DNA from 2 places in the Paenibacillus sp. FSL R7-0652 genome. Region 1 is predicted to be linked to the other one. Evidence: riboswitches for the same ligand, from Rfam matches in the RefSeq annotation. Region 1 holds a riboswitch; the other holds the start of a gene.
What was found. Region 1 has a riboswitch for cyclic di-AMP ahead of MKY97_RS10260 (C40 family peptidase). Riboswitches for the same ligand answer to the same signal wherever they lie in the genome.
Positions count from the first base shown of each region.

Region 1 (6,180 bases):
TCCAGTCATCAAAATCGATTTTGTTAAATTTCATTTTCATGTGCCTCCTAAATTTTTGTTAGAGCGAATTCAGGAGGCGAACTTGTCTGTTTTTTTCATAACAACAGTCCTTTTTCAAGAGTCATGGATCATTGTAATTATAACATAAACATATCGGCTTAAAACGGCCTCGACGCCATCAGTTAGGTGTATTTCGTCCACGTAATGTGCCCCAGCGATCCATAATCAGTTTGCCCGCCCAAAAGAGGGCCATACATCCGAAAATCGGATAGAGGATGGACAGAAGGGAACTGAAGCCGAATTGGCTCAAGGAGTAACACAGCATCATAATGACGAGCGTAATTAATCGGGGATGAACGTTAATATGCTGTCTGAGCTGCAGGGTCATACCATAAATGTCGGCCACAAACGTCGTGAAAATTTCCATAAAAATAAGCGTGACATATACCGACTGCACAATCCATCCTAATTGAAAGGCAAGGCTGCCCATCGGGATCTCGAACTGGACGATGCCGGGCATCTGCGCCGACATGGCAAAATGAGCTGCCATCAGCATAAAACCTACGCCGATTCCGCCTGCAATTCCGCCCCATTTTAATGTATTGCGATGACGGATCTGGTTGCCAACAGGAACAAGTACCGCTTGAGCGAGAGCAAGGTTAAATGCGGTGTAGAGCAGTGGGGATATCCATACCTGAAGGGGATTGCTGTCGGTTGTCAGGGTGAGAAAACGCAGTGCACCAGGGTGATGGACCGTACTAAAAATCATAAGCAGGGACAGCAGGAGCATCATGGGCACGACAATACTGTTCATTTGCAGAATAGCCTGCATGCCCCGTCCCAGAAGCAGATAAGTGCCAACCAGTGTAATGATTAACCCTGTTTGATAATGCAAACCAAGATGCTCCATAAAAACAGAGCCTGCTCCGGCAAGCATGACACTATTGACCCCGATCAGAACGATAAGCGTTATCCACGTAACCCATTTACCAGCTTTGTGGCCAAACAGATGTTTGTTCAGGTCTTCATATGACCGGGAACCCGTATCATGCGCAATAAGCATCATTTTAGTGCCGAGCCAGACAAAGAGCATGGTGGACAAACCGATGGTGATTGTGGCCCACTTGCCATACTGGGTAAAAAACTGCAGTATCTCCTGCCCTGTGGCGAAGCCGGCTCCGACAACGGTTCCGATGTAAGTAAATGCAATCTGCAGCACCCGGAATGCCTGTTTCATGTGTTACCCCTTTCAGGTCCCTTGATTGATTGGACATGCGGGTACCATAGTACAAGTTATGCTTGACCTATTAAAGTCATGACAGCAGCATAAGTTACAATTCTAAAATATGGATGGGATATGGACATGTGCCTGATTTCGCTTGAACTTGCAGCAGGATATATGATACTTTAAACCTCATAGGATAGGCTGGGAGGTCAAATCATGGACGTATTAAAACAACGAATTTTACAAGAAGGTGTCGTCATATCGGATCAGGTTTTGAAGCTGGACGGGCTTTTGAACCATCAAATCGATCCTGCATTAACCATGGAAATGGGACGGGAGTTTGCTGCACGGTTTCGCGAAAGCGGGGTAACCCGGGTAATTACGGTTGAATCTTCGGGGATTCCGGTTGCCTTTGCCGCAGCGCATGAATTGGGGGTTCCTTTGGTATTTGCTCGCCGCAAAAAAACGCTTCTGGCCGATCCTGACGCCTACTGCGAACGTGTACCATCCTTTACGAAAGGAATCGTAACGGACATCATGGTATCTCGCGAATACATTCATGAGAATGACCGTATTTTGTTCATTGATGATATTATTGCCAATGGAGACGCTGCCCGCGGTGTCATCAAGATTATCGAGCGTTCTGGCGCGGAACTGGTTGGATTCGGTGTTGTGGTTGAGAAGTGCTTCCAGGCTGGTGCACGTACGATTCGGGAGCAGGGCATTCCGGTGGAAGCACTTGTACGCATTCGTTCGCTGAACAATGGCACGGTGCAGTTCGACGATAATGAAATGTGACTTTTTGAAGAAAATAGGACCTAATTTTTGAACTATGGCTTTGCATGGCCGTAGATTTCCTTTATAATGGGGGTATGTTAGGGAGAGGAGGCAGCACCATGGGGAACCAACCGGCAACGGAACAATTTTTTATTGATAAGCTGGCGGAATCGAAAGTTCATTTTGAACGTGCCCTGGATTGTAAACATACGGAATTCGATGACCTTTATCCCTATATGATTGAACATCCTCAATTTTTCTGGTACAAACGCTATGTTGCCTGGTCAGAATTACTGACGATTGTAGGCTTGTGTGAAGAGTTGTCCTTCTCTTGGAAAGAACAATTTACAACGCACCAAGTGGAGTACCTTGAAGAACGTGTGATGTCCGCCAAAGTGCTAGATTTTTGGTTCGAGAAGAACGACAGCAAAGAGCACGCGCAGCGGTAACTCTCAGTCGGGACATTTTCTTCGAATGACATGACAGTCCAATACAGTCACGTGAGACCTAAATGACTTTTCATTTAGGTCTCTTTTTGTAAGGTAATTTGAATATAGGAGTTCTGGACATGATTAGTGATACAGAGTTGGATGCCTTGCGTTTATCAGGGGAGAAAGTAAGAGTTGTGCGAGATGAACTGGAGTCGAATGATGTGACAGGCATCGTCGTTGCCTGGGATGATGAGCAGGTGCTGATTCGTCGTCAGAACCGCCGTGTGGTGAAGCTGGATCGCCGTTATCGTTACCAGTTGTTCAGTGAACCTCGCCAAAGTGTTCTGAGCGAATGATTAAATGTTTGGATTTACCATCGTGGAATGGCATAATTGCGGCATAGTCGAGAGAACATAGGTACAGTGGAAAAATTCGCTGTATTTACAGCCGAAAGGATGTGCTGCAAGCCATGACATTAATGAATGATAAAGTTCATGCTTATAAGGATCAGATTGGCGCTTTAAGCGATGTACTCCCAGACGTGGTGAAATCGTACCACGAGTTTACGGGGGAGTGTTTTCAGCCCGGTGTGCTCGATGCCAAAACAAAGCAGCTGATTGCACTGGGCATCGGTTTGTTTGCCAATAATGAAGTGTGCACGTTCTATCATGTAGAAGAGGCTCGTTCCAAGGGAGCGACGGATCAGGAGATTATGGAGACTGTAGCTGTCGCTGGAGCTGTAGGGGGCGGTCATGCCTTGTCACAAGGAGCAATGCGGGTGCAGAAGGCCCTGCATTAGTTCGTTCGTTTGATCCCTTCACAAGGAAAAGAAAAGGAGACTCCGGAATGAACCGGTGTCTCCTTTTTTGTATTGCAGAATAGGGTGATCTTATAATTTTCCGATCATTTTGTTGTACATAAACTGACCTGTTACCCGTCTTGCCGTCACATAACGATCATTGAAATAAGGGTTCGAGAGCTTGGTGATGCTGACACCTTTGCTGCTGGAAGCATGTGCGAATTGACCTCCGCCAATGTATACCCCTGTATGTGAAATCCCTCTGCCGGTTGTGTTAAAAAATACCAGATCGCCTGTGCGAATTCCTGCTTTGGAAACAGGTGTCCCCGCTTTGGCCTGCTGCTGTGACGTGCGCGGCAGTTCAATGCTGTATTTATTAAAAAGATATCTCATAAACCCGGAACAATCGAAACCGGCCATCGTTGTGCCGCCCCATTTGTACGGGATGCCTGTCATATTGTTAACTACGGTATTTATTGTGCTTGCCTCAGTGGTTGTTGCCCCAGATGTAAATAGTACAGCAGCTCCAAAAATGGAGATAATCAGTTTTTTCAAAATCAATGTTCTCCCTTCGATGCCTACGGAGTTAGCTAAGGGTTCGGTAGAAGGTTCCCTATATTTCCTATGTATAAGAATAATTCACCCAAAATGGTTCCCCCGTTTTCAATCCTGAAACTCGGCAAATGAATAATTAAGTTTTTGTAACTATTTGAAACTATATTGCATAAATGCGTAATTGTCAAACCTGTTTTAACGTCTTCTTTCCGGCTCAATGTTAGCGGAATTATCGAATTTAGTCGGAATTATGTTTAAAACAGACTACTAAAGATTACAAAATAGTCATTAATGTTTCATCGGTGTAAGAATGGATAATAAACAAGTTTGTCAAGAGTTAAAAGCAATATTCCGTTCCGGTGAAATGAAGTTAATAAGCGTATGCTGCCGCATACATTGACAAAGAAAGAGATGCTGCATATGATGAGTTTATTAAATACATACAAATTTTGTATTTAAATTGCTTACAATGGGATTTATAATTCCGTTGTAAGCCAGAATGCACGGAAAATTTATGAATTGGGAGTGTGATGTTTTGTGAAAGCCAAAAAGTGGATGACGTTTGTACTCGCATGTTCCATGGTTTTTTCCACAGCAGGAATGGTCGTTCTTCCTGCAGCATCCGTATCCGCAGCTGATGCATCAGGCACAACCGCAAGTTTGTCTGATATTTTGAAAAATCAGCGCCCGGACGGAGGTTGGAGAAAAGATTACGGTCAGACATCAGGTGAATGGGCCAAATCAACGATCGATAATAAAGCTACATACTCCGAGATTAGAAGACTTGCGAAGGAATTCAAGAAAAATAAAGATCCGCGTTACTCGGCTGCAGCCATTAAGGGCATAAATTTTTTGCTTAACATGCAGTATTCCAACGGCGGCTGGCCGCAAATCTATCAAAGCTCCGGCTATCATAAGCATATTACTTACAATGATGACGCGATGATTAATGTGATGTTCATGCTCGATGAAGTTGCAGGCCGGAAAGGGGACTTTTCTTTTATCGATACTTCACTTGCGAATCGCAGTAAGAATGCGGTATCTAAAGGGGTTGACGCCATTTTGAACACGCAGGTGTCATCCGGCGGGAAATTGACGGTTTGGGGTCAGCAGCATGATTCCAGTACGCTGAGACCAGCAGGCGGAAGAAGTTACGAAGTGCCTTCGCTAACGGCTGCTGAGAGTGTAAACATCGTCAAGTTTCTGAAGACAAGACCACCCAATGCCAGAATAACGGCATCCATTAAAGGCGCTGAAGCCTGGTTTAACAAAGTGAAGATTACAGGATACCGATATGAGAGAGGGAACGGAGACAGCCGGATTATTGCGGATTCCAGCGCTTCACCAATCTGGGCTCGTTTCTATGAGCTTGGTACGGACAGACCTATTTTTGTTGGTCGTGACGGGATTGTGAAATATAAGCTGAGTGAGATCGAGAAGGAAAGAAGAGGAGGTTATGCTTGGTATGGCAGCTGGCCTTCCAAGCTGTAGTAACCTGTTTTTTGGAATCTTCTTAAGCTTGTTTTATTGAATTTACATTCTGAAGGAAGAGTATAAGAAGAGTCTAACAGGTTCGAACCAGATCTTAAGATCTGGTTCGAACCTGTTAGATGTTTTAAGTGTTGACATAATGGATCTCGCATGATATATTATTTCTTGTCGCCGATAATAATTGGTGAGACTAGAATATGCGGTCGTGGCGGAATTGGCAGACGCGCACGGTTCAGGTCCGTGTGGGCTAACCCCCCGTGGAGGTTCGAGTCCTCTCGACCGCATCAGATTAAAAAAGCTCCTTCAGGACATGTCCTGAAGGAGCTTTTTTAATCTTTTTGGTCATAAGCCAGTCATTCGATGAGGGGAGCCCGTCCTGCAGCTGCGCGATGCTCGTTCACACATCGATCCGAGCTGCTGCAGAAACGGGGCTTGGCCACTTTTTGCCATGATAGAAAGATGTAGAGCATGAAGCAGACCAATATTAGGATGAAGATTATAATGCAGCAGTAACCGTGATGTTATCAATATTGGGTCCTTCTGAACCTGTGGTTACGATTCGAAGGGTATTTGTACCTGAATTCATAGGCACTTGAATGGTTTTCTCACCCCAGGTTGACCAGCTCCCTGTTGCCTCAAAGGGTTGGTTGCTGATTACTTTGGTGCCGTTAACATAAATGTCTAGGTTTCTTGTACCACTTTCCAGAGCATAACGGAACTTGACATTTTTAGTGCCGGTAATCGTGTTGTTGATTTCATTCCATTGAATTGCGGAACCTGTATACGCGTTAAAGTTCACGTAACCGGAACCGGAGAAACCTGGGTACAGGTTCTCAATCACTGCATCGGTAAGCGTTGTTCCTGTTTCAGCCTCATAAGTGGTACCTGTGCCTACATTCCCG
Region 1 is NZ_CP152001.1:2,222,227-2,228,406, forward strand. Features, by position in the region: gene catA (type A chloramphenicol O-acetyltransferase) at 1-34, opposite strand, end outside; gene MKY97_RS10235 (hypothetical protein) at 179-1,237, opposite strand; gene MKY97_RS10240 (xanthine phosphoribosyltransferase) at 1,442-2,023, shown strand; gene MKY97_RS10245 (hypothetical protein) at 2,122-2,451, shown strand; gene MKY97_RS10250 (hypothetical protein) at 2,571-2,789, shown strand; gene MKY97_RS10255 (carboxymuconolactone decarboxylase family protein) at 2,903-3,232, shown strand; gene MKY97_RS10260 (C40 family peptidase) at 3,323-3,787, opposite strand; cyclic di-AMP (ydaO/yuaA leader) riboswitch at 3,793-3,924, opposite strand; gene pelA (pectate lyase) at 4,325-5,278, shown strand; tRNA gene MKY97_RS10270 (tRNA-Leu) at 5,478-5,562, shown strand; gene MKY97_RS10275 (carbohydrate-binding protein) at 5,775-6,180, opposite strand, start outside.

Region 2 (6,180 bases), 2.1 Mb from region 1:
CTGAACTGCCCATACTCGCTCCGGAATCGGGCAAGCCCCAGCTTAAAGCTCCAACCCCTGCCCCCCCGGAGAGCGTGCAGTCTCCTACAGCCGAGGTGTACAGCAATCGGGTAGTGGAATACCACATGGATGTAAAGCTGACCGAGGGGAACACACTGCAGGGCACACAGGCGATCACCTGGATCCATCCGGGGAAGAAAACAGTGAACGAGCTTTATTTTCATATGTACCCTAATGCATTCTCCTCTGCAGATAGCACATTTATGAAGGAATCCGGCGGTAAGCTTCGGGGCGATGTCATGCCGGTAGATGGCTATGGCTCCATGAAGTTTGTTGATATGCAGACAGAGGACGGGCTTTCTCTGCTGCACCGGATGCAGTATGTACAGCCGGATGACGGGAACATCAAAGATAAAACACTGATTAAAGTGCGGCTGCCAAAACCCGTAAAAGGCGGGGAAAGCATTACAATCCGCACAACGTTCGAAGTGGAGCTGCCGAAAATTTTTGCCCGGATGGGCAAAACCAATGATTTTGTTATGGCAGGTCAGTGGTTCCCTAAACTCAGCGCCTACGAACCCGCAGGAAGAAGAGGGCGTACAGCAGAAGGCTGGAACCTGCATCAGTATCATGGCAATTCCGAGTTCTATGCCGACTTTGGCATCTATAGTGTTCGTATTCGGGTACCCGAAACATACAAAGTAGCCGCAACCGGATTCCCAACCCAACAGGCTGTTCTGAAAAATGGGGAGAAGGTGTACCAGTTTTATGCCGATGATGTACATGACTTCGCTTGGGCAGCCTCACCTGATTTTGTATATGCAGAGGAGCCCTTCTCAGCTCCTAACGTGCCGGGTGTGCGCATCAAGCTTTATCTCGACCCGGCACACCAGGATCTGAAGGAACGTTATCTCTTTGCCGCCAAAGCCGCATTATCCAATTACAGCAAGTGGTTCGGACCTTATCCATATGCCACCTTATCTATTGTAGTCCCGCCTAAAGCGGCAAATGGCGCTGGGGGAATGGAGTATCCAACCTTAATTACGGCCTTCGGAGCCGATGATACAACCCCAGGTTACGATCTGGAGCGAACGGTGGTGCATGAAATCGGGCATCAATACTTCTACGGCATGGTTGCGAGCAATGAATTTGAGGAGGCCTGGCTGGATGAGGGATTCACCTCATACGCAGAAGACAAACTGATGGAACAGGAATACGGGCTAATCCCGAACCTGCCTGTACAATCCGGGCTGATCACATCTCCCGCTCCATTAACACAGCCCTCCTGGAAGTTTGACTCACAGCAGCAGTATGCATCCAACGTATATACCCGGGGGAAGCTCGTACTGCTTGGCATCGAACAGCAGGTCGGAGCCAAACAAATGGAACGCATCCTTTCAACCTATGTTAAGAAATATCGCTTCAAACATCCGGCAACGGCCGATTTTCAAAAGGTAGTCGAACAAGTTACCCGGGCCTCTTGGGCCGATTATTTTGACCAATACGTTTACAGCGGCGGCATGGCCGACTTTGCCGTGGAGAGGATCAAGGTTATTCCTGTGGAAAAGGATGGGGAAACCTTGTACGAATCCTCAATTACAGTTGTCAAAAAAGGAAGTGACTTTCCGAAGGTTCCTGTTCGGATCGCTTTTGAGGATGGACATACCGTAACCAAGCAATGGGACGGCAAGGAGGATCGCATTACCTATAAACTCACGTATACCTCTCCCGTCTCCTGGGCGATAACCGATCCCTTATATGACATCGTGCTGGAGAACCGCCATATGAACAATTTCCTGAGAACTAAACTGGACGAGCAAGTCCAGTCCCGCTGGAATATGAGTGCTGCGAAACTAATTGAAGCTGTATTCGGAGGTCTGTCATGGTGAGGTGGAGACGGTGAAAGCAAAAATTCGCGAAGGCTGGTTTCTCGTCCGTCAGCATATGTTCATTGCTGCAATTTTATTTCTCTATCAGCTTGTATGGGGCTATTTTATCTACCGGTTGGTTCAGTCGGCAGTTGTTCCTCTACTGCTTCGTTATCCGACCGAGGATGCTGGAGAGCTGAGCACGCTTTTGTTCAAAATGGAAAGTCAGCTGCGTCTGTCCGGCCCTGAGGTCCAGCGTTATCTCTGGATTCTGGGAGGTATGCTGCTGCTTCGCCTGCTGATCAGCCCTCTTATTCAAGCAGGCCTGCTCTATTCCCTGCAGCATTTTAATACCGCAGAAGAACGTATTCCGTTCATCCGCGGCATCCAGAAATTGTGGAAATCGATGCTGCTGCTGCACCTCATTCGCACAATACTTATGCTGCTTCCCGCTTACTGGCTCATACCTAAACTGTATTCAATCTTCATGGACAGTTTCCATTCTATTCATCTACTGCTGCCCGGCATCCCATATGCTGCAGGATGGATCATCTACGGATGGATTGTGCACCATATGATGCTCTATATGCAGTTCGGTATCTCTGCTCCGGGAGAAGAAGGAAGTCTTCACGGAATGCTCAAAGGGCTCTGGATTGCTTTAACCCGCATCTTCACAGTGATTGGCATCATCCTGATACTCGGAATGGTGCACTTACTCATCTTTGGTGTATTCACATCTGCCTCATGGTTCTTGACCGGACTTACCGGACTGATCCTACAGCAGACATATCCGCTTGCCAGAAGCCTGCTCAGCATGTGGAAAGTATGTGCCCATTTCCGCTTATGGCAGTCCACATCGTCCCCTAATACTGACTAGATCATTTAAAAATTGTTACCATCTCATGTTAAACAATTCATCCATTGTGATGTGTAAATACGCAAACCTCGACCTTCCCCCGTCAAAGGTCGAGGTTTTTTTTGCTAATTTTACTGCTAAACGTTGCCAAAGCACCACTCCTCTGGTACAATAATCGCAGTGAGTTTTTAGTAACAACTTTGTAATCTTTAAATCCTTATTTGTAACAACTTTAAATCTAAACTTTAAAATTAAATTTTCTTTTCGTTTTTTTACAGGTGCACAACTAGCAGAGCCAAATTCCTTGCACCTGGGAAGCGGGGGAACCAGTTATGGGTGAATTGATCTTGATACAGAGGGATCATAGGGGACCTTCAACCGAATCCTTAAGCTAACCTCGCAGGCATTGGAAGGGGTATATCACTTGTTTAAGAAGAAATTGACCGCAGCAGTACTTAGCCTCACATTTGCATTATCACTTGGTGCAGGCAGCGCATTTGCAGATTCTAAGATGGATAAAGTCATCGATTCAGCAATGGGAACTACATACAAAAGCGGAGGCACAACGCTTGACGGTTTTGACTGCTCCGGTTTCACACGGTATGTATTCGACAAACTAGGTATTGATTTGGCTCGCCAATCCAGCTCTCAATATGACATGGGTGATTCCGTATCCCGCATGGAGATGAGACCTGGCGATCTGGTATTCTTCAACACAACAGGTAAAGGCGTATCTCATGTAGGTATTTTCGTAGGAGATGGCAAGTTTGCGCACTCTTCTTCTTCCAAAGGTGTAACCATCAGCTCTCTTAGCGAGAACTATTGGGCTAACCGCTACATTGGCGCTAAACGGATTATGAGCACGGACACATATGAGTCACTGGCCCTTGAGTAGGGACAAGCTGTAATCAACATGATGCTGGAACCATTAACTATACTGTAACGAAGTAGAAGCATAAATAGAACCGCCCGGTACATTCTCCGCAGGAATGTATCCGGCGGTTTTTTTGTACTTCTATCCCCCTGCAGCTGCTGCTCACATCCATCATTACATGTATGCGAACCATCAGGGTTCATTTTACTTCGTTTGTCCGTGCCCTTATGATGTTTTTACCCATCCCGTTATAATATAAACGGAATGAGCCGGACTTTTGTTTCATTTTTTTTCTGAAAATTGAAAACTTGCCAAATGAACAGCTCTTTTGTAGAGTGAACAAAGAACGGGTAACGGAAGAGAGGAGCACACACTGTTATATGAAGAATGAAGCCCCTTTGACGTTTCGTGTTGTACCGATGCAGGAAGAACACGCAGCACTTATATGCAGCTGGCAGTATGATCCGCCATACAATATTTACAGCTGGCTGCCTTGGGATCAGATGAAAGCACTGGAAGTCGAATTTGGAGATGCACGGCTGCGTCATGAGCAGTATGCGATTATCCTGGATCAACAGGATCAGGTCTATGGGTTTGCTCAATATTTTCCGCTTCAGGGTGTGACACGGATTGGCCTCGGAATGCGTCCGGAGAAGTGCGGTCAAGGACAGGGAAAAGCCTTTGTTACAGCTATCGTTCAAGAAGCCATTCGCCGTAATCCTTCTAACGAGATCGATCTTGAAGTACTTACCTGGAACAATCGCGCCATTCAGGTATATCTGAAATGCGGATTTGTCATCCAGGATACATATGAACGTCAAACCCCGACCGGCCTGATGCCCTTCCACTGCATGGTCTACGAGGGTCCGAGAGAGTAAATTGCAGATAAAATGGTCTCATTTTGTCTCTCTTTTGTGATTAGTTCAAAAAATTACCACAAAATGCTATGATGTAACGACAGCTTCCGTTATAATGATAGGGATAGTTTGGGTTAGATGATCTTTCATTCTGGAGGGGACACAAGGGATGCACAAATGGATCATGAGCGGGGTATTTTTTGCAGCATGTGCTTTAGCTATTGTTTTAATGTTTACGCTTCCAGGTAAAGAGGAAGCGGCTCAAGAAGCCAAACCGTCCATGCCTGAAGTAGCTATGGATGCCGGACAGGCTGAGACGCTGGTGAAAGCGAACTGCATCTCTTGTCACGGTGATCAGCTTCAAGGTGGGGTAGGTCCTGCACTTGCCAACATCGGCAGCAAGGATGATGTGGAGAAAATCTACTCTACCATTGTCAAAGGTAAAGGCGGCATGCCTTCTTTCAAAGGCAGACTGCAGGATGAGGAAATTGCTCACATCGCTATGTGGTTGGCAGAGAAAAAGTAAGCATTGCCGTTAAGACACGAAGACATCAAAGAGGCTCTCGTTCTCCCGGCCGGGAGGCAAGAGCCTCTTTTGCTGTTCGTTACCAGTATATCCTGAGATTATTCTGTTCTCATTTTTTCAAAGGCTTCGTTGTACTGCTCTGCTTCTTTAATGTCTACTGACGTAATGCCGCCCTCATCCCAAGATGTAAGACGCAGCGTAACCGTTGTATAATCAATAGTAATAAAAGGGTGATGATTGAATGCCTCCGAAATCGCTGCGACTTCGTCTACAAAGGCAATCCCTTTCATATAGTTAGAAAACACAAATTTGCGGACAATCCACCGTCCCTCTTCCAGTTCCCAGCCCTCAAGCCTTCCCAGATGAGCTTCGACTTCCTCTTGCGTAAAAACCATGCGTTATCTTCCTCCCCATATGATGAGACATCGCGGATCTTCATCCACATGACCATCGACACCTTTGCATGCTGCCCACACAGCCTTAAAGGCAGGCCACCGCCCTGCGGAAGCCTTTTTTCATGAGTATCATCTTACCACGTCAAAGCGCCAAAATCCATAGAATAGACAGCCAAAGCATTGAAGCATAAGGTATTGTCAACGATTCATATTTTTTAAATTAAGGGTACAAACGTCAACTCTTCTTCTCCAATTAAAATATGAATTCGGTGCTGTTCCTTATCATGGATAACAACCCCACTGCCAACCGGAATTACGGATTCCTCCCCAAGCGCATAGAACAAGTCTTCTGCAAGCGCCTCGTCTACCTCAAGCTGTTCCGGTTCTCCCAATCTGCTCCACTCTTCCTCATCCATTTCGAAGAAAACATAGCGATCCGGGATACGTCCGATCGCCGCTGTTAAATCTGTCAATATTCCTTCATAATCACGTCCATGCTTTACGCCCATTGACTTTTCACTCCTACTCACCCCATAAAGGGCGGATTTGATCTTATTATACCTGAAAATAACCCTTAAAAAAAAAGGCCCTCTGGTCGATAAATACTATACATGACCGTTTCAGTCGTTCCGGTGCCCTTGAGGGCTGCCGAACATGCAGCGGATTGCGGCGAAGCGTTCGTCCGGAAGCCCGAATTCAGCCGCTTGAAAGGATTCAATTTTATCTCATGGATGAGGTGTATGATGGAAATTTCAACGATTATTGGACTAGTTTTGGGATTGGTCTCCCTTGTACTCGGTATGT
Region 2 is NZ_CP152001.1:106,031-112,210, reverse strand. Features, by position in the region: gene MKY97_RS00520 (M1 family metallopeptidase) at 1-1,889, shown strand, start outside; gene MKY97_RS00515 (hypothetical protein) at 1,900-2,745, shown strand; cyclic di-AMP (ydaO/yuaA leader) riboswitch at 3,008-3,145, shown strand; gene MKY97_RS00510 (C40 family peptidase) at 3,164-3,619, shown strand; gene MKY97_RS00505 (GNAT family protein) at 3,979-4,476, shown strand; gene MKY97_RS00500 (cytochrome c) at 4,625-4,981, shown strand; gene MKY97_RS00495 (4a-hydroxytetrahydrobiopterin dehydratase) at 5,080-5,376, opposite strand; gene MKY97_RS00490 (hypothetical protein) at 5,592-5,885, opposite strand; gene motA (flagellar motor stator protein MotA) at 6,120-6,180, shown strand, end outside.
Region 2: it holds a riboswitch for cyclic di-AMP, as region 1 does, so the genes downstream of both, MKY97_RS00510 (C40 family peptidase) here and MKY97_RS10260 (C40 family peptidase) in region 1, are expected to answer to the same signal.